Regions from separate parts of the Propionimicrobium sp. BV2F7 genome, predicted to be linked through region 1. Evidence: riboswitches for the same ligand, from Rfam matches in the RefSeq annotation. Region 1 holds a riboswitch; each other region holds the start of a gene.

Region 1 (10,863 bases):
ATCCTTCTTGCCTGGTAGAGGTGCTGGCCAATTTTGTGGAGGAGCGCAGAGCACTTCAGATTGCCGACGGCAAACTTCCGCTTCGCCCGTCGCAGCGGCGTAGGCGCCGTAAGAAACGCAGTTAAGGCTATATTTATATGACTCTGACCAAGGTTCACCTGATCAGGCACGGAGAAGTGCACAACCCCGAGGGCATTCTTTATGGACGGCTGCCCGGTTTCTACCTTTCAAGTAATGGGCGGCAGATGGCGGACGCGCTTGCCGAGCATTTCTCCGACTACGAGTTGGGCGCGTTCATCTCTAGCCCCCTAGAGCGCGCGAGGGAGACTATTGCCCCCATCGTCTCCAGCCACGACGGCGAGTTGGAGATCGACGAGCGCCTGATCGAGGCTGGTAACAAGCTGGCAGGTCAGGTGTTCGGAAAGAACAACAAAGCGATTTTCGATCCGCGCAACCTGCGCTACTACTACAACCCGTTCAAGCCGAGCTGGGGAGAGCCCTATGCCGAGATTGCCGAGCGGATGCAGGCTGCTGTTCGTGACGCAGCTAAGAAGGTCGGCCCGGGTGGTCAGGCTGTGATGGTCAGCCATCAGCTGCCGATCTGGGTTTGCCGGCTGGCTTTCGAGGGCAAGAAGCTCTACCACGACCCCCGCAAGCGCACCTGCCGGGTTGGTAGCGTCACGACGTTTGCGTTCCGTGACGATGAGCTGCTGGGTATTGGATACCTGGAGCCGGCGAAGCACCTGTTAGGGGCCGATGCGAACCGGGCATTTTCTTCCGGGAAATAACGGTTTGGCGTGGCGTTGGAACACGCGCTCATTTTTTGTCGGTGGCATCTGTCATGATTGAACCATGAGTGAGCACTTCGATCTTTGTGTAATTGGTTCGGGATCCGGGCTTGCGGTGATGCCGCCCGAGGTTACCGAGCGCTGGCAGACGGCTCTGATCGATCCGGGCACGGGCCCTACCCAAGCTTTCGGCGGCACATGTTTGAATGCCGGTTGCATCCCTTCGAAGATGCTCTCCATTCCTGCGTCTAGCGTCGCTCAGGTGCCGGACGCGGAACGAATGAATGTCTCCTTAACCTCGCAAGGCATCGATTTCGATGCTCTTCGCAAGCGCACTTTCAACCGCACGGATGCCATCTCTGATGGCGGTCTTGAGTGGCAGCTGAGCCGCGAAAACGTGCAGGTTTTCCGCGACTACGCGCATTTCCTCGACGAGCACACGCTCCAGGTTGGCGACGAAATCATAACTGCCGATAGGTTCGTAATCGCTGCGGGCTCTCGTCCTAGGCAGACGGATAAGCCGGGCTTCAACGAGCGTGATCTGCAGCCGTTCGTCCACACCAGTGAATCCGTCATGCGCATTGAGGAGGTGCCGGAGCGCTTGGTGATTCTGGGCGGCGGTACCGAGGCCGTCGAGTTTGCCCACATCTTCTCCGCATTGGGTTCGACGGTCACGGTGATTAACCGCAGCGGCACTCTTCTTCGCAAGATGGATGAGGATATTGCCAAGGCCGTCACCGATGCGCTGAGCGAGCGCGTTGCCGTTAGGCTGAATCAGAGCTATCAGAGCGTGGATGCGGCTCCCGAGGGCGGGGTGGTGGTCACGGCCAAGGACTCTTCTGGCATCGAGTACACCTATCAGGCGGACATCGTGCTTTCGGTCATCGGTCGCGTGCCCAACGCAGATGTTTTGGACGTGGAGAAAGCTGGCGTGGAGCTGGACGATTCCGGTCTGATTATTACCGACGAGTTGCAGCGCACCAGCGCAGACCATATTTGGGCAATAGGCGATATCTGCAACACGCACATGCTCAAGCACCTCGCTAACGTGCAGGCTCGAGTCGTTCTCGCAGACATCAAGGCTAAGCTCGCTGGCGACGAGCTGAAGGTTGAGGATAGGCCCGGCCCGCGCAATCAAGACGTTGTGCCGATGGGCATCTACATCACTCCGGAGGTCGGCAGCATTGGCCTTACAGAGCAAGAGGCCAAGGAAATCGGTCCCTACGCGGTATTCACTCAGAAGTTCTCCGACACGGCTTGGGGCTGGGCAATGAATGACGAGGGTCACTTCGCCAAGATCCTGGCCAAGCCGGATGGCACGTTGCTCGGCGCGCACATCGTCGGCCCGCAGGCGACTTCTCTGCTGCAGCCGATTATTTCCGCAATGGTGGCCGGTCTTAGCGCCAGGGAGGCAGCGGACAGGCAGTTCTGGCCGCACCCGGCGCCCGTCGAGGTCGTGGAAAATGCGCTGCTCGGCGTCGCAGAAGAAGCCGAAAAACTAAACGCCTAGGCAGGACTATTGCGTCCTTTAGGGCGAGTTATGAAAGTGGTGGTGTCAACCGTATTTAGCGAGCGGGCCTGCGGGGCGTACACTTTTTGAGGTTTAACTTAAAGGAGACTGATGCCAGTACGTGAAGATCTACGTAACATCGCTATCGTCGCACACGTCGACCATGGCAAAACTACGCTCGTTGACGCCATGCTTTGGCAGTCTGGTGTTTTCCGAGAGGGCGCGGATGTTGCCACACGGGTGATGGATTCGATGGATCTTGAGCGCGAAAAGGGCATCACCATTCTCGCTAAGAACACCGCAATACGTCACAACGTTGGCGGCGCCGAGGCGGTCATCAACATCATCGATACCCCCGGTCACGCTGACTTCGGCGGCGAGGTTGAGCGCGGCCTAGAGATGGTTGACGGCGTTCTGCTACTCGTCGACGCATCGGAGGGCCCGCTGCCGCAGACTCGCTTCGTGCTCAGCAAGGCACTGGAAAAGAAGCTGCCGATCATCGTTGTTATCAACAAGGTGGATCGTCCTGACGCCCGCATCGAGGCCGTTGAGGAGGAAACCTACGAGCTGTTCCTAGACCTAATCGCTGACGACGACGAGACGGGTCTCGACTTCCCGGTCGTCTACGCCTCCGCCAAGGCCGGTAAGGCATCTTTGAACCGTCCCGCAGACGGTGAACTGCCCGACAGTAACACGCTCGAGCCGCTGTTCAAGGTGATCATGGACACCATCCCTGCTCCGACCTACGAGGAAGGCGCGAGCCTGCAGGCCCACGTAACAAACCTCGATTCCTCGCCGTACCTTGGCCGCCTAGCGCTTTGCCGCATCGTCGCAGGTGAAATCACCCGAGGCCAGACGGTCGCCTGGATCCGTCGTGACGGCTCGGTCAAGAACGTTAAACTTTCCGAGCTCCTGATGACCGATGGTCTGGAGCGCGTCTCCGTAGAGAAGGCAGGCCCTGGCGACATCATCGCAGTCGCTGGCATCGACGAGATCACCATCGGTGAAACTCTCGCCGACCCGGAGAACCCGGTTGCTTTGCCGCTTATCCACGTCGACGAGCCTTCGATTTCAATGACCATCGGTATCAACACCTCGCCGCTTGCCGGGCGTTCCGGTACTCAGCTGACGGCTCGTCTGGTTAAGAACAGGCTCGACGCCGAGCTCATCGGTAACGTATCCATCCGTGTTCTGCTCACCGAGCGCCCAGACACCTGGGAGGTTCAGGGCCGTGGTGAGCTGCAGCTCGCCGTCTTGGTGGAGATGATGAGGCGCGAAGGCTTCGAGCTTACCGTCGGTAAGCCGCAGGTCGTCACCCAGGAGATTGACGGAGTAACTCAGGAGCCGACCGAGCGCCTGACCATCGACATCCCCGAAGAGCACCTTGGAGCAGTCACCGAGCTGCTTGGTCAGCGCAAGGGGCAGCTCGAGAAGATGTCGAACAACGGTTCCGGCTGGGTTCGCCTGGAATACGTAGTGCCTAGCCGTGGCATGCTCGGTTTCCGCACTGAGTTCCTGACTAACACTCGAGGCACCGGCATTATGAACCACGTCTTCGAGGGCTACACGCCTTGGGTTGGCACGCTGCGCACCCGTCAGACCGGGTCGCTGGTTGCTGACAGGCAGGGCACCGTCAATAGCTATGCATTGTTCAACCTGCAAGAGCGCGGCACTCTGTTTGTTGCTCCGGGCGACGACACCTACGAGGGCATGGTTGTCGGCGAGAACTCTCGTCCCGACGACATGGATGTCAACCCCACCAAGGAAAAGCATTTGACCAACATGCGTTCGGCCACCGGCGACGAGCTTGAGCGGTTGATTCCGCCACGCAGGATGAGCCTGGAGCAGTCGCTGGAGTATTGTGCTGCCGACGAGTGCCTAGAGGTCACCCCGGACGTTGTTCGCGTCCGCAAGGTTCTGCTGGACGCTCGCGACCGCGCGAAGGCCCGCAACCGAGCTAAGAACTCTTAATCGAATAAACTCTAAACGTGTGGGTCATGCTTTCGGGCGTGGCCCACATCTTTATTAATTTGCCCACTCCGCACGAACGCGCATCGACTATTTTGGCCCATTCGGCGGACGCAAGAATCTTTTCGTTTAACCGGTTCGATGGTGTGTCCGGGTGGATATGGCACAAGATCAGGAGTACCTTATCTAGTGCTGGTTCACCACAGTGGCCACTAGATGCAGTGGTTTTGGGGTGACGCAAGAGGGAATCCGGTGAGAATCCGGAGCTGTCCCGCAGCGGTAATAGGGAACGAACGGCGAACAGAAGCACTGGCTGAAAAAGGCTGGGAAGCGCGCTAAGTAGGTTTTAGCCCTTAAGTCCGAATACCTGCCGGCATATCGCAAAGAGGTTTTGCGATTTAATCCGAGCTTCGAGGAGAAAGCATGTCGGTTGAAACGCGCGCGCACACGCACGTCATTACCCCAATTTCTATTCACAAGCGCGATGGCAGGGTCGTCGATTTCGATCTAGGCAAGGTCATCGACGCGCTGACCAAGGCATTCGCCGCCACGGATCAAGACAACCCCAAGCAGCACGCACATCAGGTTTCGTTCGGAGTGCTCGCAGAGTTGCAGCGTCGCGAGCTGAGCACCCCGAGCGTCGAGGATGTGCAGAACATCGTCGAGGACACCCTGATGCGCTACGGCTATCCTCACACCGCGAAGGCCTACATTCTTTACCGCAACGAGCGCACTCGCGCCCGGGAGGCGCAAAACCGCCTGATGCAGTCGTTCGACAAAATCACCTTCGGCGCCGAGATATCGGATGCTCAGCGCGAGAATGCCAACGTCGACGCAAATTCCGCAATGGGCACCATGCTCCAGTATGGTTCCGAATCGGCCAAGCAGTTCAACATCCTTCGGGTGCTTAACCCTGATCACGCCGCGGCTCATGTCGCAGGCGATATTCACATTCACGACCTAGACTTCCTGACGCTGACCATGACCTGCTGCCAGATCAGCCTTCGCGATCTGTTCAAGGGTGGCTTCTCAACTGGCCACGGCGTCATCCGTGAGCCCAAGTCGATCACCTCTTACGCCTCGCTGGCCTGTATTGCGATCCAGTCCAACCAGAACGATCAGCATGGCGGCCAGGCGGTGCCGAACTTCGACTACGACATGGCCGATGGCGTGCGCATGACCTTCAATTCCATCTACCGCTCGAACCTCGCGAAGGCGTTCAGGCTTTTCGGTGCCGAAGAAGCCGCCGAAAAACTAGGTGATGTCGAGCTGCGCGCAAGGCTTTCTGCCACCGACGACGTTTTGAAGCAAGAGGCCGAAGAGCTCTCGGAGGCACTCGGAATCGAGTTAAAGACCGTTGTCAAGGTGCAGAAATTCGCTCTTAAAGAGGCCGAAACCGAGACTCGTCGTGCCACCTATCAGGCCATGGAAGCCTTCCTGCACAACCTGAACACTATGAATTCCCGTGCGGGGGCGCAGACTCCGTTCTCTTCAATCAACTTCGGAACGGACGTCAGCGCGGAGGGCAGGCTCGTCATGCAGCAGCTGCTGCTGGCGACGGAGGCAGGGCTGGGCCACGGCGAAACCGCGATCTTCCCGATCCAGATTTTCCGTGTCGCAGAGGGCGTAAACCTGAACCCCGGCGACCCGAATTACGACCTCTTCCAGCTGGCCTGCAGGGTCAGCGCCAAGAGGCTGTTCCCGAACTTCTCGTTCCTGGACTCGCCCTTCAACCGGCAGTACTACAAGCTCGGCCACCCGGAAACCGAGGTCGCATACATGGGCTGCCGTACGCGCGTCATGGGCAACGTCGCCGACCCCACACGCGAGATCACTCACGGACGTGGCAACTTGTCCTTCACGTCGATCAACCTGCCGAGACTGGCGATCGAAGCTAGGGGATCTATCTCCGAGTTCTTCAAGAGCCTAGATTCCGAAATCGATCTGGTCATCGACCAGCTACTCGAGCGACTAGCCATCCAAAGCAAGCGTCGAGTCTGCAACTTCCCGTTCCTGATGGGGCAGGGCGTCTGGATCGACTCTGAGAAGCTCGATTGGAAGGATCAAGTGGCGGAAGTGCTAAAGCACGGCACCTTAGCCATCGGCTTCATCGGCTTGGCCGAGACCCTGATAGCGCTGATCGGCGAGCATCACGGCCAGTCGGAGAAGGCCCAGGCGCTGGGGCTGGAGATCGTCCGCCAGATGCGTCGTCGCACGGACGAAGCCGCAGAGAAATACCGGCTCAATTTCTCGTTGATTGCCACTCCCGCCGAGGGGCTGTCAGGGCGCTTCGTCCGCATGGATAAGGAGCGCTACGGCGACATCGAGGGCGTCACCGACAAGGACTACTACACCAACTCGTTCCACATTCCGGTGGCATTCAACATCAGCGCCTTCGACAAAATCCGCCTCGAGGCTCCCTACCACGAGCTGACCAACGGCGGGCACATCTCCTACATCGAGCTTGACGGCGACCCAACCAAGAACCTCAGTGCATTTGAGGCCGTCGTAAGGCAGATGTATGCGTCTGGAATTGGCTACGGGGCCATCAACCACCCGGTCGACCGCGACCCGGTTTGCGAGTTCACCGGATGCATCGATGATGAGTGTCCGAACTGTGGCCGTCACGAAACTCCCGATAAGCCGTTTGACCGCATCCGCCGTATCACCGGATATCTAGTTGGCACCCTCGACCGCTTCAACGACGCCAAGCGCGCCGAAGAAGCAGACCGCGTCAAGCACGGCTCAAGAAGCCCCCTGATCTAGTGGTCAAGATCAGGGTCGCGGGCACCTTGAGTGATTCCATCGTGGACGGGCCCGGCCTGCGCTACGTGGTGTTCACTCAGGGTTGCCCGCTTGCTTGCAAGGGGTGCCACAACCCGGCGACTTGGGACAACAACGGTGGCAAAGAGTTAGACGTTGAGCAGATTTGCGCGGATATGTTCGCAAATCCGATGCTGACCGGTCTGACGCTCTCAGGTGGAGAACCCAGCCTGCAGGCCGGTGCTTGCGCACTGCTAGCTAAAGCCGCAAAGTCTAGGGGCATGAGCGTGTGGTCTTACTCGGGATACCGAATCGAGCGGCTGCTCGAACGCTCACGCACACAACCCGATATCCTCGCATGGCTGAATGCTCTCGACGTGTTGGTGGATGGCCCTTTCGTTCTAGCTAAGAGAACGTTGAGCCTTCCTTGGCGCGGCTCCACCAATCAGCGACTGATTGATGTGCCAGCAACACTATTGGCCGGCGTGGCAGTGGAATGCGCTAAAACGAATATCGAAAGCTATTCACAAAATTAAGCACCAAGGGTACCCTTAGTTGAGAATCGTTTTCTTTTTAACTTAGGAGTGCAGAGTGGCGCAAGACCAAAAGGCCGGCGAGACCGTCCACACATCCGCGCGTAAGGGGCTAGCGAATTCGGTTTTGGGCACCCGAAACCTGATGATGGTGGCGGCGCTTTCCGTCGTCGGATTGATACTGCTTATCCCCTTGAACTACATCGCCCCAGCGTTCGGAGCATCCCCTAAATCCGTTTGGATCGGCTGCTCCATGATGGGCCTTTGGGTGATTCCGTATCTGCTGCCCTCGACGGTTGTGCGGCGCCCAGGTGCGACGATGGTGGCTTCGTTGATCATGGGCGTGATATCGATTTTCACCACTCCGGCCGGCCCGTCCGCCGTGATAGGTAATCTGATCGGCGGCGCATTCATCGAGTTGCCTTTGGCCTTTACGCTCTACAAAAGGTGGAACAACTGGATGTTCATGATCTGCGCTGGCCTTTTCGGCACCCTGAATGGAATGATGTACCTGGCGCTGCTTAGTTCCATTACAAGCGCAAAAATGAACTCCTTAATTGTGGTTACGTCCATTGTTTCGGCCTTACTGGGCGGCCTGGCGACAATCGGTATCACCAAATTGCTTAACCGGGCCGGTGTCGGCGTGGCTAACCGTGCCTGAGTCGCTGGTGGGCACCGCTGGAGTTTGCGACGTTCAGCTAAGTGTCGAGGGTCTATCGGCGCATTATTTGGGGCAGGAACGTTGGGTGCTTGATGAGGTTGGCCTGAGCAATTTAGCCGGCCAAGTCAGCGCGGTGGTCGGGCCATCGGGATGTGGCAAAACTACATTGGTGCGCACGATTTGCGGCCTGGTGCCACACTGCCTGCCGAGCGAATATCGCGGTAGCGTCAAACTGCAGGGTGTCGAGATCGCCGACGCGAGCGTCCAGTTCATTGCCGAGCGGGTGGCATATGTCGGTCAGAATCCGGATGCTGCCATCATCACTAGAAGCGTCCACGACGACATCGCCTTCGCGCTACAAAATCTTTGTTTACCCGGCTGTGAAATTGAAACGAGGGTTCGCGATGCGGCCGAAAAGGTTGGGCTGACGGATTACCTTTGGGCCGACCCCTGGACGCTTTCGGGTGGGCAACGTCAGCGGCTGGCGATCGCCGTTGTGTTGGCGATGAGTCCTAAGCTGCTGGTCTTAGATGAACCAACTTCAAACATTGATGCGCTTGGACGTCAACAGTTTTATCAGCTAATCAGCCAGCTGGTGGCTGCCGGCACTGGCGTGGTGGTGATAGACCACGATCTAGACCCGATTCTGCCGATCGTCGATCAGGTAATTGCCCTTGATGCCGAGGGCGCAGTCATTGCCGCTGGCCCACCCAGGCAGGTTTTTTATCAGCACACCACCCAGCTCGAACAGGCCGGCATCTGGTTACCGCGGGCGGTGCGGGCAGGCAATACTCAAGCCTTGACCTGCCAGGAAGCCGAAATTGAGCTGCCAGGGTTGGAGCAAGTTTGTGGCTCTCAGGTGCGCTACTGGCGCAAGGAAACATCGGGCTGGAGGTTGGTCGAAGAAATCGACAACTGCCCGAAGGGCCAGCCGCAACTGGAACTGAAAGACTTCGCGGTTCCCGGACGTTCGCCTGCCATCAGAGCGCGGTTGGCGGGTGGTGAATTTGTCGGGCTGCTTGGGCAAAACGGCGCAGGCAAAACTTCTCTGCTCTCAGCGCTTGCCGGGCTGCTCAGCTTCGACGGGCAAGCACAGTTGGAGGGTTCGCGTCTGCGCAAAGGCAAACATGGCATCGGCTACGTGTTCCAAAACCCCGAACATCAAATGGTGGCGGCAACCGTCGAGAAAGAGCTGGCGGTTGGCGGGGCCGATGCGCAAACCGTCGAAGATCTGCTTGCTCGCTTTCATCTGGAGGCGGTCAGTCAGCAACACCCGTTGACGCTTTCTGGTGGCCAACAGCGCAGACTTTCGGTTGCGACGATGGTGGCCGAGCAGCGGGCTATCATCGTCCTAGACGAGCCGACGTTTGGCCAAGATTGGGACAACACCTGTGAACTGATGGACTTCATTGGCCAACTTTGCGCTCAGGGGCACACTGTCTTGATGGCCACTCACGACATCGAGTTGGCGTTGGATAACTGCAGCCACCTGATTGCCCTGCCAGCTAGGCAAAGTCAGCCGGCCGAGCCTAGGCATAATGGGCGAGAGAATCGTCGCGGGCTGTTTAGTGCTTTGAATCCGCTGACGCTGTTCTTCGCGCTGCTGCCGCTGATGGTGACGATCTTCGTAGTCAAACAGGCCTCGCTGAATCTGACTTTGTTATGCCTGGAAACTGTGCTGATGTTTGCAGCTAGGGCGCAGCGAATGCGCACATTAATCGGCGTCTTGGCGCCTTGGGCGGCCACCGGATTTCTGTTTTGGGTTTTCTCGCGGGCAGACGTGCTGGAAAACATCTCGAAAATGCAGGACCCCGGCGACGCACTAACCGCCGGCAGCGGCATCGGAGCGTTGCTTTCGCTGATTTTCCTATCCGGCATGGCCAGCCAGCCGGAGGAACTGCTGGTGACGATGAGCACGACATTCAAAGTGCCGTATCGAATAACTTCGGCGGGCACTGCTGCGGTGGCCTTCGTCACCCGCTTTAGCGAGGATTTCGCCTTGATTAGAACCGCGAAAGCGCTTCGCGGGGTGGGTGACAAGGCAGGACCGTTGGCTCCCGCGCTCAGATGGTTCGGTTCTTTCTTGCCGCTGGCGATTCTTGCGGTTCAGCACGGCGAGCGGGTGGCGCTGTCGATGGATTCTCGTGGCTTTGGCGCCTATCGAAAGCGAACTGAGTTAATCGACGTGCCATGGCGGCTCGTCGATTGGGTAGTTGTGGCTCTGCTTTGGCTCTTAGCGGTGGGGCTGTGGGTTTTCTTGCCAGCCTGATTGATTAGGAAATGTGAATGAGTGTTTCAATTAGCAATATGTTGAGGCCCGCCCGAACCTCGATGATAGTTTCCGGGCTTCTAACCGCCACAGGTGCGGTTTTTAGGTTAGCTCCCTTCGTGGCGATGCAACAGATGGCAGCAATCTGGCTGGGTGAAAAACACCCCGAAGGCTGGTCTGGCAACCCTTGGGTGCTTGCCCTTGTCGCGCTGGTTTGCCTGCTCGCCTCCCAGCTGCTCTACATGGGTGGGCTTGGCGTGACGCACCTCTCCGAGGCGAAGCTGAGGCACAAGCTTCGTCGTCGCGTGGTTGACTCGATCGGGTCGCTGCCGCTGGGCAAAGTGGAGGTCATTCCGCACGGGCGGCTGCGA
Region 2 (10,863 bases), 250 kb from region 1:
GAAGGCTTTATTTTCTTGAGCGAGAATCAACATCCCGAATTGCAGAGACGTTGGGCTGTTCAAGGTGGACAGTCCGGCGTCTACTGCAAGAAGCCTATGAAGAGGGCTACGTGTCTATAGAGATCATTGATCCTTACGCACGTGTTGAAGAGCTTGAGAAAGAATTCGCTAAGCGGTTTTCACTTACTGAAACAATAGTCGTGAGAAATCGTCTTAAGCTCGACGACACCGTAACTGCCGTAGCCAACCAGACTGCAAAGTATCTAGCTAATTTACGCCCGATGCCTCAATTAGTTGGAGTCTCATGGGGCAGGACCTTGTGGAGAGTAGCAAAGCAACTCGAAGAAGGTTGGGCCGTAGACCCTATGGTCGTTCAACTAAATGGAGGGGTCGCCACCTTATCGGCCGCTCAATCGGTGCAGGAGACGATACTGGGCTTTGCGCAAAAATCAAACGGGAAAGCTAGAGGGCTGCCCAGCCCTGCAGTAGTTTCAAAACCTTCACTTGCATCAGCTCTTCGCGCTGATCCTGTGGTTGCTGATGTTCTAGGAATGGGGCGTCAAGCAGACGTAGCTATTTTTTCTCTTGGTGCGCTGAGGTTCGACTCAGTTTTAGTCGAATCAGGGTGCATTACTAAAAATGAAGTGACTCGGCTAAGAGCAAAAGGCGGAGTCGGGGATATCCTCGGTCGTTTCATTAACGGCGTCGGGGAAATAGTTAGCGAAGAACTCGAATCCAGGACGATAGGCGTCGATTTGGAGGCGCTGAAGAAAATAAAAAAATCAATTGCTGTAGCCGTTGGTGAGAATAAAGCTTCAATAACTCGTGCAGCTTTAAAAGGTGGTTTTATGACCACTTTAATCACAGACGAAAATACGGCTAAACAAGTTTTATCTGAGAGGTAATAATGTCCGGAGTACCCGCAAATTTAATTGACCACACTCTGTTGGCACCAGAAGCCACCGCAGAAGATGTAAAAAAAATTATCGATGAGGCCGTCGAACTTGGAACTTATTCGGTATGTGTTTCGCCCAGTATGCTTCCAATTACCGTACCGGAAACGCTAAAAGTCGCTGCTGTATGTGGCTTCCCCAGCGGAGCGCACATCAGCGAGGTGAAGGCTCTTGAGGCTAAAAAAGCGGCCGAAAATGGCGCAAATGAAATCGACATGGTGATCAATGTCGGAAAAGCCAAGGAACACGATTGGGAATACGTCACTTCCGACATTAAGGCGGTGCGTGATGCTTTGCCCAACGATGTAGTTCTCAAAGTCATTATTGAATCCGCTGTATTAACAGATGAGGAAATTGTTGAAGTTTGTAAATGCGCTAAGAAAGCAAATGCGGATTTTGTAAAGACTTCTACAGGTTTCCACAAAGCCGGTGGCGCAAGCGTAGAAGCTGTGAAATTAATGCGCGAAACGGTCGGCAAAGAAATGGGTGTGAAAGCATCGGGTGGAATTAGAGATGCAGAAACAGCCGAAAAGATGATTAATGCGGGCGCCAATAGGCTCGGCCTGTCTAGCTCTCGCGCGGTTCTAGGAAAATAAACCAATTATCTATTAACAACGAGGTTAAAAAATGACTGATCAATTATTACTAGGCATAGACGTAGGAACGGGTGGAGTAAGGGTTGCTGCTGTTACCCCAGAGGGCGAAATGATCGCTACGGCTTCAGTTGCTGTAGAGACATACACCCCAAGGCCGGCTTGGGCTGAACAAAACCCTCAAGACTGGTGGGGTGGCTTGAAAGGCTCGTTGGCCGAATTGCTTGAAACTGTCTCGGCTGAACAAATCTGCGGTATCGCCGTCGATGGTACTTCCGCCACTGTTGTCGCTTGCGATAAGGACGGCGAACCCTTAAGGCCTGCATTGCTTTGGATGGATGTTAGGGCAGCTGACGAGGCAGAGAAGCTAACGAATACTGGCGATCCTGCACTTAAGTACGCTGGTATGCAGACTGTCTCCGCTGAATGGGGCATCCCGAAGCTGATGTGGCTCTCCAAGAATGAGCCAGAGGTATACGAGAAGGCTGAGGTATTCGCCGACTGTATTGACTGGATGAACTTCAAGCTCACCGGAGAGTGGGCGATGTCGATTTGTACGGCTACCTGTAAGTATTTCTACGATTCCAACTGGTCGGGTTGGCCTACTAACCTTTATGCAAAGGCAGGAATCCCTGACGCGTTAAGGAAACTTCCTCCGTCTGTTTTGAAGATGGGCGAGGTAGTTGGCGAGCTTAGCTCCAAGGCAGCTAGTGAACTGGGCCTTAAAGCTGGAATACCAGTCACTATGGGCGGCATCGATGCGCACGTTGGGGCTATTGGTCTAGGCGTTGTGGATGAAGGATCTTTGGCTCTGATCACAGGATCCTCACACGTTATGCTTGGCCAGACCGATCAGGCAATCTATTCCCAGGGGATTTGGGGAGCGTACTTTGATGCGATTATCCCTGGACAGTACACGGTCGAGGCAGGCCAGATTTCTTCCGGTTCTGTGAATAACTGGTTTACGCATAAGTTCACCGTTGAGGCCCACAAGCACGGTGACGACTCTGCCAGTTTGTATAACTACCTGAATGACTTGGCAAAAGAAATCCCTATCGGATGTGATGGTGTAATCGCGCTCGATCACTTCCAAGGCAACCGTTCGCCATTCTCTAACCCCTACTCTCGTGGCGCGTTTACAGGGTTGACTCTTTCTCACGGAGAAGGTCATTTGTATCGGGCAGTCTTAGAGTCTGTTTGTTACGGAACTAAGACAATTTTCGACACATTCCGGGAAAAGGGATTCGACCCGGTAAAGGTCGTCGTATCTGGTGGCCCGACGAAATCAAGATTCTGGATGCAAATGCATGCTGACGTGACGGGCGTTCCAATGTTGTTCCCGAAGAACACTGAGGGCCCGCTTATGGGATGTTCGATTCTTGCGTCAATAGGTGCCGGCTTGCACGATGATATTGGCAGTGCTGCAAAGGCGATGGTGACTATGGCCGATTCGATCGAGCCAAACCCTGAAGCCACAAGCGAGTACGAGTTCTACCACAAACGCTATCTAGAGATATATGAAGCTTTAGCTCCTATTAGCCGCAAGACGGCGCAGCATGTTTCTGGGTAACCAATTTATTTACTGAAAAGACGAGGGCGCTACCGGATGATTCCTGTGGCGCCCTCGTTTCATCTTCGCAGCTGAACATTCCGGTGATAATGGTTGCCCGTCTTGCCCCGCCCTAGGCCCTGACGTTGTGTGAAACCTTTGCAGAAGTAAAAAACTTATTTTTTGAGTCAACTTTGGCTCGTCTACGAGCCAAAAATGACACAATGACACTTTTCGTCCTAAATCCTTGGGCAAAACAATGCCAAAACATGGATTTGCTTGCCGTCCCACTACGGAAGTGTTACTTTGCTAGCAAGCGAATTGAGTATCACCTAATTAATTGATGGCAGGGAACATCGGTGAGAATCCGAGACTGACGCGCAGCGGTGATGGAGACGATTCGGCACGAAGCCACTGGGAAACCGGGAAGGCGCCGAAATTGATGGATCCTGAGTCCGAAAACCTTTCAATTCGTTCTTGGTTAACGCCCTCGCGAAAAGGGCCAGAAACTTGGAAGGAAAATGGGTCATAACTCTTTTGGCGACCGTAAATCTTTGTTCCTGCGCACAACCTTGAATTGCGGGTAGCGATGGCGAAAAAATTTCGTAGGCTGCCGGTCGCGCCAATCGTCGTTGCTTTAGTGATAGTAGCCATAGTCAGTGCGCTCTTCTCGCTGACGCTTGGGGCAGAAAAAGTTCCCGTCGAAGACGTCTTCGAAATCGTCAAGGCACGATTAACCGGTACAGCGACAACATCGCCGTTCGACACGATCATTTGGGAATTGCGTCTACCCAGGGCTTTGCTTTCGCTGTTGGTGGGGGCGGGGCTAGCGATCGCGGGCGCGGCAATGCAGACGCTCGTCCAAAATCCGCTCGCAGACCCGTACTTGCTGGGCATCTCGTCGGGTGCTTCCGTCGGCGCCACCGCGGTAATCGTCCTCGGCGTGTTCAGCAGCGTCGGTGTCTACGCTCTTTCGCTAGGCGCGATGGTGGGTGCGATCACGGCTAGCGCCGCGGTTTATTTCATCGCCCAAGCCCAAGGCGGCCTGACGCCGCTGAGGATGGTGCTCGCGGGTGTCGTGATGTCGTCGGCATTTAGCGCGCTTGCCTCCTTCATGGTCTTTCTTTCCGATGACAATCGCGCGGCTAACTCCGTGATGTTCTGGATGCTCGGTTCGGTTGCTGGCGCCACCTGGGAAAAGCTGATCGTGCCGGTCGTCGCCGTAGCGATTTCTTTGGTAGCGCTGATGCTAATTTCTTCTTGGATGGACGCCCTGATGACCGGTCCTTCAACTGCGGCAGCCCTGGGCATACGGGTTGGTGCTATGCGCAACGGCCTGTTCATCGGGTCCAGCGTGCTGATTGGTGTGCTGGTTGCTGTTGCAGGTGGTATCGGCTTTGTCGGCCTCATCATTCCGCACGCATCCAGGATGATCGTCGGCGCTCTCCATAAACGGATGTTGCCTGTGTGCGCGGCTGGTGGTGCGGTCTTCCTGCTTTGGGTTGACGTCATTTCGCGAGTCGTCGCCAGGCCTCAGGAAATGCCACTCGGCGTGGTTACTGGTGTTGTCGGAGCTCCGCTGTTCCTGTTCTTGATGGGCCGGCGCAGCTACGCGTTCGGAAGTAGGGACGCATGAGCAAGGTAGACCTGGAAAAGATCCAAGACGAAGATTATCTGAGGAAACGCTGCTTCATCAGCGTCCGTGGCGTGGCTGCCGCGGTCGGCGGTTACGTCGCCGTCAAGCACGTCAGCTTCGACGTGCCCTACGGCACCAAGCTGGCGCTGGTGGGCACGAACGGTGCTGGCAAGTCGACGCTGCTTCGCGCGCTCGCGGGCATCAACCCGGCAGTGGAGGGCATAGTCCGGATCGGCGAGCGGGACGTCACCGCGTACGCCCCGAAGACGCGCGCCCGAATTATCTCTTTCGTCGGTCAGGAGGAAAGCCCGCCGGCGGCCCTAACCCTAGGCGAGATGGTCAACCTGGGCAGGATTCCGCACCGCGCGCCCTGGTCGGTGGACGTCCACAAGGATAGGGACATCGTGGTCAGCGCGCTCGCTCAGGTGGGCCTGGACGATCGCATCGATTCTGCCTGCGATCACCTGTCTGGCGGTGAACGTCGTAGGGCGATGATCGCGCGTGGCCTGGCGCAGGGTTCCCCGATCTTCATGCTCGACGAGCCGACTAACCACTTGGATATCGCTTGGCAGCTGAAGCTCCTGAAACTGCTGACCACCCTCGAATGCACTGTCGTCGCAGCTATCCACGACCTCGATCTAGTGCTGCGCAACTTCGACATGGTTGCAGTCATGCACGCCGGCTCGATGATCGCGTTTGGCGAACCGAAAGACGTCATCAACACCCAACTTATGGACGAAGCTTTCAGGGTTGAGGCCATTCAGGCGCCCAACCCTGTGACGCATGAAACACATCTGCTGATTAGCAAAGGAAAGGAAGAAAAATGAAAATGCGGAAAGGTCTCCCGGCGCTGGCGCTGGGCCTAACGCTGCTCGCCACCGGCTGTGGCGGAGCTAGCACCTCCGGTAGCGGCGACTCTAGCGCCGAGGCTGGCAAGCTCACCCTGGAAAACTGTGGCAAAAAGGTGGAGTACACGGTTCCCGTCACCAAGCTGATGGCTAACGACGGCAACATCATCTCCATCGCTCTGGCTGCTGGCGCCAAGGACCAGCTCACAGCGGTCACTAGCTTGAAGCGTGACGAGGGCGTCTTGAAGCTCAAGTACGGTGAGGACGTCATCAATGGCCTAAACCAGGTTTCGCCCGAGTACATGAACCTTGAGAACATCGTTGCTGCCGACCCGCAGGTGGTTTTCGCCGGCTATGGCTACGGCTTCAGTGATGAAAAGGGCACCGATCCCGATTCTCTGGCGAAGCGGGGCTACCTCACCTACACGCTCAGCGAGGCTTGCCGCACTGGTGAAGGCAGCCAGCGTGGCACCATGAGCCCGTGGGAAGCTCTGGATGCTGATATTCGCAATATCGGTGCGATGACCGGCAACAAGGCCAAGGCCGACAAGGTTGCCGACGAGATCACCAAGCGTCGCGAAGAGATCGAGAAGCTGCCGCAGCCGGACAAGAAGCCGACTGCTTTCCTCTTCGACTCCGCTTCCGACACCGTTTTATCTAGCGGCAAGTTCGGCGCCCCGCAGGCAATGATGGATTCTGCGGGCATTAAGAACGTCCTTGAAGACGTCGATGACACCTGGACGAAGGTCAGCTGGGAGCGTCTAGCTTCCGCTGATCCTGACATCATCTTCTTCGTCGACTACCCGCCGCAGACCATCGAGGAAAAGATTCAGGCTCTCGAATCCAACCCGGCCTCCAAGAACCTGAAGGCGGTGAAGGAGAAGCGCTACGTCAACCTGCCTTACGCGATGTGGTGCTCTGGACCGCTAAACGTGGAGGGCGCGGAGTACATTCGCATGGCGATGGAGCACTTCGGCCTGGCTCCCAAGACCGACATCAAGTCGGACCTGGACCTGACCAAGCTAGATTCGCTGGCCGGAAACGAGTGGCTGAAGCAAAAGTAAGCACATCTTGATTAACGCGCCCCACATTGTGGGGCGCGTTTTATTTTTCAAAAATGCTATCTAGTTGAGCATGAACCGCGCTAAAAACCGACGATTTGGGATTGGGAAAGAAAGAACCGGCAACAAAGAGATTAACGATCTGTAATCGGGTATTTTTCTAGCATTAATCGGAAGAGCGCCGTAAATATATGCCGAGTGATTGTGTTTACAAACATTGCTGAAATCTGTTTCAGGATTTAGGTAAATCGTTACAACTTCGGGTTAAAGCCAAACAAAATTCGAATAAAAAATCGCCATTTTCTGTTTGCAAAGGAGCAAACAATGACACAAACGTCCCATCCGACCTTAAACAATAAGCGGCCATTCTCGCTTAGAGACTGCTTCGGCTACATGTTCGGTGACTTCGGCAACGACTTCACATTCATCCTGCAGTCGACCTTCTTCATGCTGTTCTACACCAACGTGGTGGGTATCAATCCGGCCCACGTTGGTTTACTTTTTTTGAGTGCCCGCATTCTAGACGCCTTTACTGACGTCGGCATGGGCATCATCGTTGACCGTCTCCCGTTGAAGCGCCCCGGCTACAAGTTCAAGCGCTGGATAATGTTCATGGCTATCCCGGTGGCGCTGGCCTCGGCGATGATGTACATGTCTTTCGTTGCTAGCTGGGAGGGCTACGGCTCGAAGCTGTTGTGGATGTGCGTGACCTACTTCCTGTGGGGCTCGATCTGCTACACCGGGATCAACATCCCATACGGGTCGATGTCTTCGGTCATCTCGGAAGACCCGGACGACCGGTCCAAGCTGTCGGTTTTCCGTTCCACAGGAGCTAACCTGGCCTCGATAGCAATCAGCACGATAATGCCTCTGGTGGTTTACATCACCATCATCGACGAGGCCGGAAAAGAGATGTCGGTTCTCTCTGGCCCCCGAATGACGATTGCTGCTGTTATTTGCTCGGTTCTTGCGGTCATCTGCTACGGCCTGTGCTACGTAAACGTCGAGGAGCGAGTGATCTCCGTCACCAAGAACAAGTCTGAGGGCGGAACGGGCATCGGTCAGATGCTCGCATCTCTGGTACGCAACCGGGGCCTGCTCACCCTGGTTCTTGCCGCTTTGTTCCTGCTCGTTTCGATGATGTTCCTGATGGGCATTCTTGGTTACCTGTGTCTCTACTGGTTTGGCGACGGCAAGCTCCAGTCTCCGACTAACCTAGTCGGCATCGCGCCAGGTCTGCTGCTGGTTGTGTTGGCCCCGATATTGGGCAAGAAGTTCGGCAAGGCCGAATCTGGAGCCGTTGCAATGCTGGTTGGCGGCGGCGTGTTGCTGCTGGCCTTCTTCCTTAAGGTCGAAAACCCGTGGCTGTGGATGGCCTTCTACGCCGTCGCGATGTTCTGCATTAACGTCTTCAACTACCTGGTTTGGGCCTTCATCACCGACGTAATCGACCTGCAGGATGTCCAAACCGGCGAACGCGACGACGGCACCGTGTACGCCGTATATTCCTGGGCACGCAAGCTCGGCCAGGCTCTTGCCGGCTGGCTGCTGGGTGCGGCCCTCGGCTGGATTGGGTTTGACGCGGCTGCAGCAAAGGCGCAAGCCCCGCAAAGCCAAGAAGCGATCAACGGCATCTACACGCTGGCACACATCCTTCCAGGCGTAGGCTGTCTGATCGTTGCAGCAGTGCTCTTCTTCCTCTACCCGCTGAAGAAGAAGATGGTTGCGCGTAACGTGGAAATCCTGCACGCCAGGCGTGAAGGACAAACGCATCCCGAAGATCCGCTAGCGAACCGCTAAATAATTTAAGAAGGAAGTTTCGTATGTCAAGTGCCCGCAGATATTAACGCTGCGGGCACTTGCGTTTTCTTACCCACCGGGCACAAAACCATTAATTCGAAATGTACTTTTAAATAAAGGAGAGAAAATGTCTTTCACGCTAAGTGGTTTCGCTGATGAAATCGCCCATGATCTTGCAGAACAGATCGAGATGCTCAATAAGTTGAATATCAAGCACGTCGAGTTCCGCAGCGCATGGGGAACCAAGGTTTTGGACCTTCGTGACGGCGAGCTTGAAAAAGCGAAGAAAATGCTAGATGACAACGGCATTAAGCTTTCGGCTGTCGGCTCCGATATCGGCAAGATTAAGATCACCGACCCGTTCGAAGATCACCTAAAGCGTGCTGCACATTCGGTCGAGGTTGCAAAGTTCTTCGGCGCGCCCTACATCCGCATGTTCTCGTTCTTCATGCCCGACGGCGAAGACCCGGATAGCTACCGCGATGAGGTGCTTTCGCGAACTCGCGAGATGGTAAAGCTCGCCGAGGCCAGCGGCGTAACCATGCTGCATGAAAACGAGAAAGACATTTATGGTGACATTCCGCGTCGGGTCATCGACCTGATCACCAGCATAGATTCGCCCAACTACCGCGCAATCTTCGACCCAGCCAACTACGTGCAGTGTCACGTAAAGCCGTTCGACGAGGCCTTCGAACAAGTTCGCCCCTACACCGACTATATCCACTGCAAAGACGCCAAGGCCGACACAATGAAGCTCGGTGTCGAAGAGGTCGTACCCTGCGGGGAGGGTGACGGCCAAGTGCGCGAAGTCGTTGCCGCGCTGAACGAGGACGGCTACAACGGTTTCTTCTCCATCGAGCCGCACCTCGGCCAGTTCGACGCGTTCGGTGGCTTGTGCGGCCCCGAGCTGTGGACGAAGGCATACGAAGCCCTGACCGGCATCTTTAAGGAGCAGGGAATCGAATGGAACTAAGAGCCGCACTAATCGGTTGCGGCGACGTCTCCACAATCCATTTAGAGGCGTTCGACGCCATCGACTACATCAAACTGGTGGCCGTGTGCGACACCGACCCTAATCGGCTTGCTGCGGCCGTCGAAAGGACTGGCGCCAAAGGCTATTCGAGCGTCGAGGAGTTGCTTTCTGACAAGCAAAACTTCGACGTGGTGCACGTTACGACCCCGCACTTCGACCACGCTGACACGGTGGTTGCCTGCCTAGAAGCGGGCGTGAACGTCATCATGGAAAAGCCGCTCGCCCACACGATCGCCGACGGCCAGCGCATCATCGACGCGGCTGACAATTCCAACGCGAAGATTGGCGTCTGCTTGCAAAACCGCTACAACGTTTCTAGTCAGCAGATGCGCCGGGTGCTCGACGAGGGTCTTCTGGGCGACATCACAGGCGGGTTCGCGCAGGTGGTCTGGACCCGCTCGCTGGCCTACTACGAGCGCAGGTTATGGCGTGGCACCTGGCAGGGGTCTGGTGGTGGCGTCCTCATCAATCAGGCGCTGCACACTCTCGACTTGCTGCAGTGGTTCCTGGGGCCCGTCACCAAGCTGAGGGGGCGCGCCCAGACCCTGAAATTTGCCGACGTCATCGAGGTGGAGGACACCGCGAGCGCGTTCTTGACGCACGAAAGCGGCGTGCAGAGCTCGTTCTACGCCACTCTGACCCCGCCAATTGATCATCCCGTCGAGATCGAGATCATCGGTACGAAAGGCCGTGCGGTCATTCGGGACGGGCTGACCATCTACGGCGAAGACGGCTCTTTGACCACGTACCCAGAACGCAAAGCACCCAGCAGCGGGCGGGCGTACTGGGGAGTTTCCCACGAAGTATTCATCAGGGACTTCTACGAAAGCCTGGACGCCCCAGAACCATTCTGGATTGGCCCACGCGAGGCAATGGAATCACTGCGGATTATCAAAGAAATCTATGCGCAATCGCCAGAGATGGCTGCGCACAACTAAAACGAACAAGGAGAAAATATGGCTGAAAAGGTTCGCCTAGGAATCATCGGCGTTGGAGCCGAAGGCGGAATGTACGCGCAGTTCATCGACGACGGTCGCGTCCCCAACATGGAGATCGCTGGCATCTGCGATGTCGACGAGTCGAAGAAGACACTCGCTGACAAGTACGGCGTGCCCTTCTACACCGACTATAAAGAAATGGTGGATTCGGGCGAGGTTGATGCGGTCGTCACCACGGTTCCGCATTACCTGCACCCGGAGATGGGCATCTACGCGCTCGACCATGGCGTGCACGCGCTGCTGGAGAAGCCGCTGGGCGTCTACACCAAGCAGGCAAGAGAGGTCATCGACTTTGCCCAGACCAAGCCCGATTTGGTGTTCGGCGTGTTCTTCAATCAGCGCACCAATCAGCTCTACAAGGACATCAAGGCTATCCTTGATTCTGGTGAGCT
Region 3 (10,863 bases), on a different contig from region 1:
AACCGTTATAAACATCGGGTGCATAAATCTGGCGTCTGCTCAGTTTCATGCACCCGACATTTTATTGGCGGACGCACGTCCACCTATTAGTGAACTGTGAGGTTCTTAAGGATCTGCCAGGTAACATGCAGCAAGCGGGCTTAGTGCGGCTAAATTAGCTCTTGCCCGAATCTTGACCAAAGCATTTTGTCCTGTCCGGGCATGACGAAGCCGCTGTCCTGGCCTTGGCTGGGTGTCTTGAAAGAAGCATGTTCTTGTTAACTACCACGTGTTCGATAGAAAGCCGCTAAGCGTGGGAATTCTCACTTTTCCATTGCTAAACAAAGTCACCATCGCGGCATTTGGCGTTCTCGGCGGGCTTGCGTTGTTGCTGCTTGTCTGGTGTCGTTGGCGTCCGTTGTCTACGAAAGGGCGCCTGCTGACGTTTTTGCCAGCAGCACTAGTCGGTTTATCCGGTTGGATACTCATAGACCAAACCTGGCGTCCATTCGCCGACCCAGTTGGCCGTTTTGTCTGGGTGATGGCATCTTGCGTGGTATTCGCTGCGACGCTGACGCTCGCCCGGCCAAAAGGTGCCCGGCAAGGAACCCTGTTTTCTAGGGCGGCCAAAATGCTTCGCGACCTGATCGCGCTGTTACTGGTTATGACCGGAGCGTTAGTTGCAGTCAACGCTAAATTCGGGGCCTACCAAAACTTGAATCGGCTGTTCAGTTTAGATGCCAAAGCTCAACCGCTAGCTCAAGCTAAAGCACAAGTGGATGCTTCGAAAGGCGCCCTGGCCGAGACACAAATTCCGGGAACTAAATCGGGGTTTAAGGCCCGCAACGCGCTGGTCTATCTGCCACCCGGCTATTCCGATGACGATTCACCGGCCCCACTGCTGGTGTTGCTGGCAGGCCAACCAGGCAACCCACAAGATTGGGTTTCCGGTGGTGGCTTGGTTGAAACTATGGATGGCTACGCAGCCAAGCACCGGGGCAAGATGCCCGTCGTAGTGGTGGCCGATCAATTGGGCAGCCCCGTAGCTAACCCGCTTTGCTCGGATGCGCTGCTGGGCAATGCGGCAACCTATCTGCAACAAGACGTGGTGGAGTGGGCAAAGGCTAATTTGAATGTCTCTGATGACCCGGCGCGTTGGGCTATCGGGGGCGTGTCCAATGGGGCAACTTGTGCACTACAGGTCGTCACCCGCAGACCTGACTTGTTCCACACTTTCTTGAGTTTTTCGGGCGAGCCGGAACCAAGCCTAGGCGATCGCAACCGCACCCTAAATGAAGGTTTCGGCGATCTGGCTAATTTTCAGCAAAACAATCCAAAAGATTTGATGGCGAAAAATAGCTATCCACAGATTGCCGGAATTTTTACCGCCGGCGACGACGACGAAAAATACGGCCCGCCGACCACCCAGTTGGCTCAGGCCGCCCGGAATGCGGGGATGAATGTTGAATTGCGTAACTATCCCGGCGGACATTCCTGGGCACTTTGGAATCATGCTTTAAGCGACCAGATTGATTGGCTATGCGACCGTTTAAACACTTAATCGCCCGCGTGGGGCGGCTAGCAAAATATGGCGTAACAAAGGCGCCCGTAACGCTTACCCTATTGATTTTTATGTGGGCCGTGCTGGTGACCACTGGGGTACGAATCCCTAGCCGGCTGCTGAACCACTTCGGGGTTGGCCCGGCTGGACTATTTGACGGTAAATGGTGGCCGGCACTGACTTCGGCTTTCTTCGCCAGCCACGTCGGTGCGGCGGTTGGCTGCACGATTCTGCTAGTTGCCATCTCGGCCCGCGTCGAAGCCAAGCTAGGCAGTATTCGTTTTTTCGTCATCGGAATTGCTGGGCAGGCTATCGGTGCTTTAGCCACGGCGGTAAGCGTCAAATTTTTGGGTCTATTCAGCGCCACTGAACGCAGCCTGTATAACGCGTTGGACGTCGGCTGCACTCCCTGGTTGATGGCTGTTTTACTGGCCGCCACCGGAAAGCTTGACACCCTTTGGCGACGGCGCGTGCGCACGAGCTCTTTCGTCGTGCTTTTCACCTTGCTTGCCTTTTCTGGTCATTTGCAGGATTTCGAGCGGCTATTCGCCGCACTTTTTGGCCTGGCGGTTGGCAGGTTGGCCTGGCAGAAAAATTCTCCTAGCCGCTCGCTGATCGGCACGACTCACGAAGGCCGGGTGCTGGTTTCGTTAGTGCTGGCTTCAGTTAGCACAGCGACTATTCTGACTGTTTTTGCCCCGCATGCTATTGGTCCGCTAGCTCAGATCAGCGCAATGATCCACGGCCCTGATTTTGACGCAGATGCGCTGGCTCATATCTGTGACGACCCTACCCAAGACCGGCTGTGTCGTTACACGCTTTCGCGAGCGGCCAATTATTCTCTGGGTGCAGCGCTAACTATGCTGCTGCCCCAATTCACCTGTTTGGTTCTGGCCGAAGGGCTGCGTCGGGGACGAAGGCTGGCTTGGGCGTTAGCGTGTGTCGTGAACCTGCTCATCGCGGCGATCGCGACCCTGAACATGTTGGGTCAGCTGGCGCTGTTTGAGGCGGTCAATGTTGTCCGGCTAATTATTCCGGTTGCTTTGCCATTGGCGATTCTGGTTTTGCTGGTGGCAACCCGCAGGTGGTTTAAGGTCGTCACCCCGAAGGCACCCATGCGGCGGCTGTTATTGACGGTTGCGGCTGTTTTCGTCGTTTCTTTGCTGGTCTGTGTTTTCGTTGGCGCGGCTTCAGCCGACGAGTTCTATCCGCAGGCCACTGTCTGGGCATTGATTGGCCAATTTTTTGTTCATTCGGCACCGATGTGGTCAATGGGGCTGCTGGTTGCGCCGATAGTTCCAATGACTTTCTTCACCCAGTTGGTGTTGACTTGGGTTCCGATGCTGCCTTGGTTGACGCTGCTGATTGGTTTGCTGCGAATCTTTTTGTACACCGGAGCGGTAGAAACTGTAGCTGAGCGTGATCGGCTGCGCGATTTGCTGGTGAAAAATGGTGGTTCGTCTTTTGGCTGGTGGGCCACCTGGCAAGGTAATTCGTACTGGTTCAGTAAGGATTCGGCTGCTGGTTTGGCCTATCGTCCCTGGGGTGGGGTGGCTTTGGTAACCGCCGATCCGGTGTGTGCACCGCAAGACCTCGACAAGGTAGTTGCCGAATTTTCCGCTTTTGCTACCGATGCTGGACTGATCCCGGCGTTTTATTCGGTTCATGCCCCCTGCCAGGCCGCGACCAGTCGGCTGGGCTGGTCCCGTCTGCAGGTTGCGGAAGAAACCATTTTAGACCTGCCAGACCTGGAGTTTAAGGGTAAAAAAATCCAGGACGTCCGCACTGCCATCAACAAAGCGAAAAAACAGAATATTTCAACACTTTGGACAACTTTTGGGGATGCTAGCCCAGCCGTCGTCGCACAGATTTTGACGATCTCTGAGGAGTGGATGAAGGCTAAGAAGCTGCCTGAGATGGGCTACACCCTTGGCTCTATTGACGAGCTGAAAGACCCTAATGTACGGCTACTAATTGCGCTTGATGAGGAACATACTGTTCATGGCATCACTAGCTGGCTACCGGTCTATAGGCAAGGTCAGCTAGTTGGCTTAACCCTAGATTTTATGCGTCGACGCTCACACGGTTTTTCTCAGGTAATGGAGCTTTTGATTGCCCAAGCAGCATTGGACGCAAAAGCTGAGGGGTTGAGTTTCATCAGCCTTTCGGGGGCGCCGCTGGCTAATATCGAGTCGCAGACCGATGGCTGGCTCGAGTGGCTGGGTAAAATTTTGGAGCCGGTTTACGGGTTCCGTTCGCTACTGGCTTTCAAGTCGAAATTCCAGCCTCGCTATGAACAGATTTTCTTGACGATTCCGGCACTCTCAAATTTGCCTGCGGTTGGACTGGCTATCGGCCACGCCTACCTTCCTAGCGTCAAACTGCGCGAGAGTATGCGGCTGAGCGGCGAGCTAATCCACGGCAACAAGAAGGCTGCTCCTGGCGTAAAAAATAATCCGTAGTCGGATCAAATTTTACGCCAGGACCCATGTGGCTAGTAGCCCAGGCTGGTGGCGGCCTCGCGGATCTGATCCGCACTTGCCCTCAGCTGCGAAAGCTCGGATTCACTGACCTCAAGCTCCAGTTGACGGACCGCGCCACGAGCGCCAACGATCGTCGGCACCGACATGCAGACGCCGCCGATGCCGTGCCAATTGGTCAACATCCTCGAAACCGGTAGCACCGCTCGCTCGTCGCGCAGGATCGCCTTAATGATGCGGCAGGCGCTGACACCAATCGCGAAATTCGTCGCGCCCTTGCCCTCGATGACCTCGTAGGCGGCGTTCACGACGCGCTGCGACATCTCGTCGAGCTTCTCCCCGGTGAAGCACTTTCCGTTGCCAAATTTCCAGTCGAGGATGGGCACGCCGCCGATACTAGCGGTGCTCCACATCGGGGTCTCGGAGTCGCCGTGCTCGCCACACATGTATGCGTGCACGTTGCCGGTGGCGACAGCACAAGTCTCGGCGATCAGCTGACGAAGCCTGGAAGAGTCCAACACTGTGCCTGAACCGAACAACCTCGACGGTGGCAGCCCAGAGATCTTCAAAGCGGCCTGGGTGGTGACGTCCACGGGGTTGGTCACCATCAGAAAGATGGCGTCTGGGGAGCGCTCGACCAGCGGGGGAAGAATGTTCTGCATCAGCTTGACCGTCGAACCCGCCAGGTCTAGGCGTGACTGGCCAGGCTGCTGTTTGGCGCCAGCGGTGATTACAACGACGTCCGAATCTGCGGTTGAATCGACGTCATCGGAGCCTTCGATGAGCGCCTCGGGCACGAACTGGCCACCGTGGATAAGGTCGAGGGCTTCTGCGCGGACCTTAGGCCCGTTGATGTCCTCGAGAACGATGTGCCTGGCGACGCCTTCGATCATCGCCGCGTATGCCAGCGACGAACCGACCGCACCGGCACCGACAATAGAGAGTTTTGAACCTTCTCGACGGCTGTCAATGTTTGAAATCATCGTTTTCCTCACTCTTATGGGCGGTTATCAAATAGCAGGTTCACACGGCCGCCGGATTCAACCGTGCGAACCTTGAGCCCATAAATAGGCTCCAAAATTTGGGGGGTGAAAACTTGAGTGGGAGTTCCTCTGGCAGCAACCTTACCGCCATCGAGGAGGATTATCTGGCCGCAGCACCGAGCCGCCAGGTTTAGATCGTGAAGCACAATTACCGTAGTCCGCCCGAGCTCCGAGATCAGGTCTAGAAGCGCGAATTGATGCCGCAGATCTAGGTGGTTGGTCGGTTCGTCCATCAGCAGGTGCGAGGACTGCTGGGCGATCGCGCGGGCGATCATCACGCGCTGACGCTCACCGCCGGAAAGATTTGTGACTAGCCGATCGGCTAGGTCTGTAAGTTCGACACGAGCCATCGCTTCGTCGACGAGGCTCTGGTCGGCGTCGTCGCCGTATCCAATCAGATGCCGGCTAGCCAGCCTGCCGAGGCCGACGGCATCACGAACGGTCAGCGGCAAAACCGCATCGCGTTCCTGAGCCACCACGGCTATTTGTTTGGCGATTTCTCGCCTACTCAGCTCGGCAATGTTTTTGCCGTCCACCAGCACTTCACCAGTGTCTGGCTTCAGAGCATTGTGTAGCGCCATCAGAAGGGTAGATTTTCCGCACCCGTTGACGCCGACTACGCCAACCACCTCGCCGTCAGACACGCTAAAGCTAACGTCGGAGATAATCCGACGTTTTCCACGGCTGACGGAGAGGCGGTTGACAGTAATCATTACTTCTTCAGCAGCTCTCCGAGCTTGACGGCGCCGTCAACAGACAGGGTTGTCGGCGGGTCGGTGAGGACGAACGGCAGGTAGACGATCTTGTCATTCTTCACAGCCTGCAGGCCGTCAGCACCGGCGTAACCCTTGAGGATCGCCTTGGCTTCCTCCGGCGTGGAGGAGTCGGCCATCAGCACGATCCACTCGGGGTCCTTTTCGAGAAGGGATTCCATGGATGCGTCGAATACGCGCTCCTTGGAGTCGTCGTAGACGTTCTTCAGGCCATTGGCTTCGAAGATCGGCTGAACCATGGAGCTGGTTCCGTAGGTGTAGAACTCGGTGGATCCCGGCATCACGAACAGCGCTGCGGCATTGGCCTTGCTGCCGGAAGGAGCTGCCTTCTTGACATCCTCGAGGCGCTTGGCAACCTTGTCCTTAACCTCCTTGGCCTTGTCCTGAACGCCGAACATGGTGGCGATCTTGTCGATCTCGTTGTAGACGAGATCGTAAGACGCGTGATCGGTGGTGTAGCCCGGACACATCGCGTCGGGCGAGTACAGCGGAACACCGGATGCCTTCAGCTTTTCACGGTCGGCGCCCTCGTCATAACCGAAGACGACGTCGGGGTTTACAGACAGCGCGGCCTCGGTGGACACTTTTGCGCCGCCGGTGCCGGTGTCGCCGGCCTCAAGTTGCGGGATGGCGTCGAGAGCCTTGTTCATTTCGGGGTAGCTCTCGTCGATGCGGCGGTTACCGGACTTGGCGACTACTTTGTCGGCCAGGCCTAGGTCGTAGAGGATTGAGAAGTCGGTTTCAGAGAGCAACAGAATGCGCTCCGGAGCCTTCTCGAATTCCAAAGTCTCGTTGCAGCTTTGAATCTTGGCAGGGAATCCTGCCTGCGCGGCGGACGATGCCGGAGCTGAAGACTCGCTTTCAGCATTGTTACTGGAACATCCGGTGAGAGCAAGACCGAGCGCTAGCGCTCCGGCGATGAGTTGTTTCCTCATTCTTTTTCCTTTCTTAACTTGCACGCCGTTGCCTCTTAATGAGGACTACTAAACAAGGCGCACCAATTAAACCTGTGATTACCCCGATCGGTAGCTCTGCAGGAGCAAATGCGACGCGGGCGATTGCATCCATCCAAACCAGGAACAGCGATGAAGCGAGTGCTGATCCGAGCACTAGGAAGCGATGTGAATATCCGATGAATGATCGAATGACGTGCGGCACGATCAGCCCGACAAAGCCAATTCCGCCTGCCGCCGCCACTGCTATTGCCACTGAAGCCGAAACGATAATCAGCATGACGACCCGCATCCTCGATGCATTCACTCCCACCGACTCGGCCGTTCTGTCTCCGCTCGCCAGAGCGTCGAGGATCGGGCCGCAGAAGAACATCACAGCCGTGAAAACCACGGCAACGATCACTAACAGCGGGAGTTGCGGCCACTGTGCGCGAGCCAACGACCCAAGCATCCAGAACATAACGGCCTGCGATGTTTCGGGGCTGCCAGAAGAAAATATGAGCAGGTTCGTTACTGCCTGAAAACCGAAGCCAGCTGCAAGACCTGCGAGTATAAGCTGCAGTGGCGTCGAGCCTTGACCGGCGACTGCCATCACCATCAGCGTAGCTATGAGTGCTCCCGCGAAAGCCATGCTGCCCGTGACCATGTAGTTGGACGCGCCGAGCACGATAATCGAAAGCGCCGCGCCAGTCGATGCACCGCTAGAAACGCCGAGCACGTAAGGCTCCGCCAGCGGGTTACGCACCAACGCCTGCAGAACGACACCCGCAACGCCCAGAATCGCGCCAACAGCCAGCCCAGCAATGATTCTTGGGACACGATTCTGCCAGACGATCGCATCGATGGCTGGCGTCCAGGTTTTATCGACGTTGAAACCAAGATGATCGAGTGTGACACCAACGATGTCTGGGATGCTCACGTTTGCTGACCCGAAAACTATGGAAAGCAGCGGGGTGAGGACCATCAAGAGCAGCAGAATTACAAGACGCACATTGCGCTTGCGTTTATTTTTTCTCCGCCTCAGGATTGTGCTCCCCTTGGCGGTAGCACTTTCCTGCATTCGGTTACTTTCGGTCGGGCCGGTTCGCGCGGCTAATGATACCTGCCGGTTAGAGGTCGGACTCGACTTACGTCTTACCGTTGCGCGTCAGTTTTGGGTTCTCACCAAATTCCCTGTACCGGCTATTAGGCAAGTTCGGATTGCCTAACAAATAGATATTCTTACACTACTTAACAGTTTTAGCAATGAATCACGCCTTGTTACGGCCAGTTGTTTCCAAACAAGAAGTTTGGGCCGCCCCAAGTGGGACGGCCCAAACCTCTTTATTTAGCTAGCAGCTGTTAGTGCTTGCGACGACGGATCGCGTAAGCGCCAGCACCAGCGGCAATCAGACCAAACGCTGCGATAGGCAGTGCGTCGGCGCCGGTGGTCGGCAGACCAGCCTTTGCCTTCTTCTTGAACTTCTTAGCCTTCTTGCCCGGGTCGTTCGGGTCAAGCGGGTCGGTGCCGTTGGCAATCTCGTCACCGTCGTTGATTCCGTCACCATCGGTGTCAGCCACGTTCGGGTTGGTAGGCTTGCCGCCATTCTTGGCGCCAGTGACCTCGTCACCGTCAGTCAGGCCGTCGCCGTCAGTGTCCGGGTTCAGCGGGTTGGTGTTACCAGGCTTGCCGTTCGGGTCGAACTTGTCGTTCTTGAACGGGTTCTTGGTGCCGTTGACCTCGTCGCCATCGTTGATGCCGTCGTTGTCGGTATCGGCCTTCAACGGGTCGGTGCCGGTAGCACCGTCCTTGTTGACCTTCGGGTTACCCTTGTCGTCCTTAACGGCATTACCGTTCTCGTCGACGTCGGTGCCAGCCTCCTGGCCATCATTCAGACCGTCGCCATCGGTGTCACCCTTGTTTGGGTCGGTGCCGATGTTCTTTTCGCGACCGTCAGAGATGCCGTCACCATCAGTGTCAGCCTTCTTCGGATCGGTATTGGTGGCGTTGTCCTTATTGACCTTAGGAGTACCGTCATCATTCTTGGTCGGGTTGCCCTTATCGTCAATATCGGTACCGGCCTCTTCACCATCCTTCAGACCATCACCATCAGTGTCGTCATTCTTAGGATCGGTACCAAGGTCCTTCTCACGACCATCAGAAACTCCGTCATTGTCGGTGTCGGGATTCTTCGGGTTGGTGCCGTCCTTCTTCTCATCCTCGTCCTTGACGCCGTCGTTGTCGTCGTCATCATCTTTAACGTCGGGGGTGCCGTCGTTGTCGGAATCGAGCTGGAAGATAGCCTCAGCCTCGTCGGCAGTTGCGCCGTCGGGGTAGGTGACTACAACAGGAACCTTAACCTCTTCAGCGGTGTCGCCCTTGAGGTCAGCCTTGGCAGGAGCCTTAGCGGTGACAACACCGGTCATAGGATCGACAGTCACAGTCCAGCCTTCTGGGGCCTTCCAGCCGTCCTTGATCTGGTACTTGGTGCCTTCCGGAGCCTTCTTGTCGCCGGCGTAAACCGGAGCGGCAGTCTTGGACTCGCCAGGAGCAACTACAACGGGATCACCGTAACCAGGCTGGTAGTCAGCAACAATCGGGCAGCCGTCCTTGTCGACCTTGGTGCCAGCAGGGGTGTCAGCGCACTTGTCCTTGGAGTTCGGAACACCGTCGTTGTCATCGTCGCCGTCCTTGACGGTAACGGTGGAGGTGTCCAGAACCTTGTCACCGTCCTTGACCTTAACAACGATCTTGTCGCCGTCGTTCAGATTAGCAGGAACCTTGACAACTACGTTGCCATTCTCATCGATGGCACAAGTAGCGCCCTTGTCGGCCTCGCAAGTAACAGTCTTCGGCAGAGGACCGTTAGCCGGATCCTTGTCGAGAGTTACATCAGAACCAGGAGCACCAGTGCCGTCATTCCATGCCGGGCAACCATTGTTGGAGGCCGGACCAGCAATAGTCGGGCAGTTATCCTTGTCGTTCGGGACGCCGTCGTTGTCGTCATCTTTAGCATCAGGCTTAGTAACGGTAACGGTGGAGGTGTCTAGAGTCTTGTCGCCATCCTTAACGGTGACGTTAATTATGGTGTCAGGAGCAGCATTTTCAGGAACCTTAACGGTCACGTTGCCGTCCTGGTTAACGGTGCAGGTAGCGCCGTTATCTGCCTCGCACTTGACGGTATCTGGCAGCTTGCCGTTAGCAGCGTCCTTGTTCAGAGTTACGTCAGAACCAGGAGTACCCTCACCATCACCCCAAGCAGGGCAACCCTTATTAGAGGCCGGACCAGCAATAGTCGGGCAGTTATCCTCAGCATCCGGAACACCGTCATTGTCGCCATCAGCAGGCTTAGTAACAGTCACCTTAGAGGTGTCCAGAGTCTTGCCGTCCTTGTCCTTAACAGTAACGGTGACCTCGGTGCCAGGCTTAGCGTCCTTAGGAAGCGTTACCTTGACATCACCGTTCTCATCAATGACACAAGTAGCGCCATTATCAGCCTCACACTTGGTGTCCTTAGGCAGCGGACCATTCTTCTCATCCTTAGGCAGGACTACATCAGAACCAGGCTCACCCTCACCATCACCCCAAGCAGGGCAACCCTTATTGGAAGCCGGACCAGCCAAGTCAGGACAGTTGTCCTTGTCGTTCGGGACGTTGTCGCCGTCGTTGTCGTTAGTGAGAACCTCAACCGGAACGTTAACGACCTCAGAAGAGCGGTCGGGGTAGGTGATCTTTACGGGGATCTCGTACTTACCGGGCTTGGTTTCGGCGGTCGGAGCTACCTTGATGGAACCATCTTCGGCGCAAACCTCTACGGTCTGGAACGGTGCTTTGCCACCGAGTTCGAACTTGGTGCCCTCAGGAGCCTCAGCCGTCTCCTTATCAGGAGTGGAGGTGTTATCGAAGGTCGGCTTGGCAATGACGATTTCCTTGCCAGCCTCAACCTTGGAGTCCTGGACGTAAGCCGGCTCGTAGGTGTCGGCGTCAGAAGGCAGAACCTTAACGGGAACCCAAGTCTTAACAGTGAGCTTCTGCTTATTGTTTAGCGGATCGGTCATAGTGACCTCAACCGGAATGCGGTAAGCACAAGGGTT

Evidence for each region. A riboswitch is a leader RNA that binds a small molecule or an ion and turns the genes downstream of it on or off. The one in region 1 is predicted to bind cobalamin.
Region 2: another riboswitch for cobalamin. It lies ahead of HMPREF1255_RS06600 (iron ABC transporter permease); the one in region 1 lies ahead of HMPREF1255_RS07715 (anaerobic ribonucleoside triphosphate reductase).
Region 3: another riboswitch for cobalamin. It lies ahead of HMPREF1255_RS05960 (iron ABC transporter permease); the one in region 1 lies ahead of HMPREF1255_RS07715 (anaerobic ribonucleoside triphosphate reductase).

What each region holds. Positions count from the first base shown of each region.
Region 1 is NZ_AZIS01000005.1:280,695-291,557, forward strand. Features, by position in the region: gene HMPREF1255_RS09465 (uroporphyrinogen-III synthase) at 1-125, shown strand, start outside; gene HMPREF1255_RS07700 (histidine phosphatase family protein) at 138-788, shown strand; gene HMPREF1255_RS07705 (FAD-dependent oxidoreductase) at 853-2,298, shown strand; gene typA (translational GTPase TypA) at 2,410-4,269, shown strand; cobalamin riboswitch at 4,443-4,656, shown strand; gene HMPREF1255_RS07715 (anaerobic ribonucleoside triphosphate reductase) at 4,690-7,032, shown strand; gene nrdG (anaerobic ribonucleoside-triphosphate reductase activating protein) at 7,041-7,565, shown strand; gene HMPREF1255_RS07725 (ECF transporter S component) at 7,621-8,223, shown strand; gene HMPREF1255_RS07730 (ATP-binding cassette domain-containing protein) at 8,198-10,492, shown strand; gene HMPREF1255_RS07735 (ABC transporter ATP-binding protein) at 10,510-10,863, shown strand, end outside.
Region 2 is NZ_AZIS01000005.1:28,338-39,200, forward strand. Features, by position in the region: gene HMPREF1255_RS06585 (sugar-binding transcriptional regulator) at 111-905, shown strand; gene deoC (deoxyribose-phosphate aldolase) at 908-1,549, shown strand; gene HMPREF1255_RS06595 (ribulokinase) at 1,581-3,116, shown strand; cobalamin riboswitch at 3,401-3,581, shown strand; gene HMPREF1255_RS06600 (iron ABC transporter permease) at 3,685-4,731, shown strand; gene HMPREF1255_RS06605 (ABC transporter ATP-binding protein) at 4,728-5,558, shown strand; gene HMPREF1255_RS06610 (ABC transporter substrate-binding protein) at 5,555-6,643, shown strand; gene HMPREF1255_RS06615 (MFS transporter) at 6,965-8,440, shown strand; gene HMPREF1255_RS06620 (sugar phosphate isomerase/epimerase) at 8,568-9,413, shown strand; gene HMPREF1255_RS06625 (Gfo/Idh/MocA family protein) at 9,404-10,411, shown strand; gene HMPREF1255_RS06630 (Gfo/Idh/MocA family protein) at 10,430-10,863, shown strand, end outside.
Region 3 is NZ_AZIS01000004.1:345,491-356,353, forward strand. Features, by position in the region: gene HMPREF1255_RS05935 (alpha/beta hydrolase-fold protein) at 293-1,540, shown strand; gene HMPREF1255_RS05940 (DUF2156 domain-containing protein) at 1,612-4,002, shown strand; gene HMPREF1255_RS05945 (L-lactate dehydrogenase) at 4,035-5,003, opposite strand; gene HMPREF1255_RS05950 (ABC transporter ATP-binding protein) at 5,018-5,776, opposite strand; gene HMPREF1255_RS05955 (ABC transporter substrate-binding protein) at 5,776-6,771, opposite strand; gene HMPREF1255_RS05960 (iron ABC transporter permease) at 6,785-7,849, opposite strand; cobalamin riboswitch at 7,883-8,013, opposite strand; gene HMPREF1255_RS09430 (Rib/alpha-like domain-containing protein) at 8,131-10,863, opposite strand, start outside.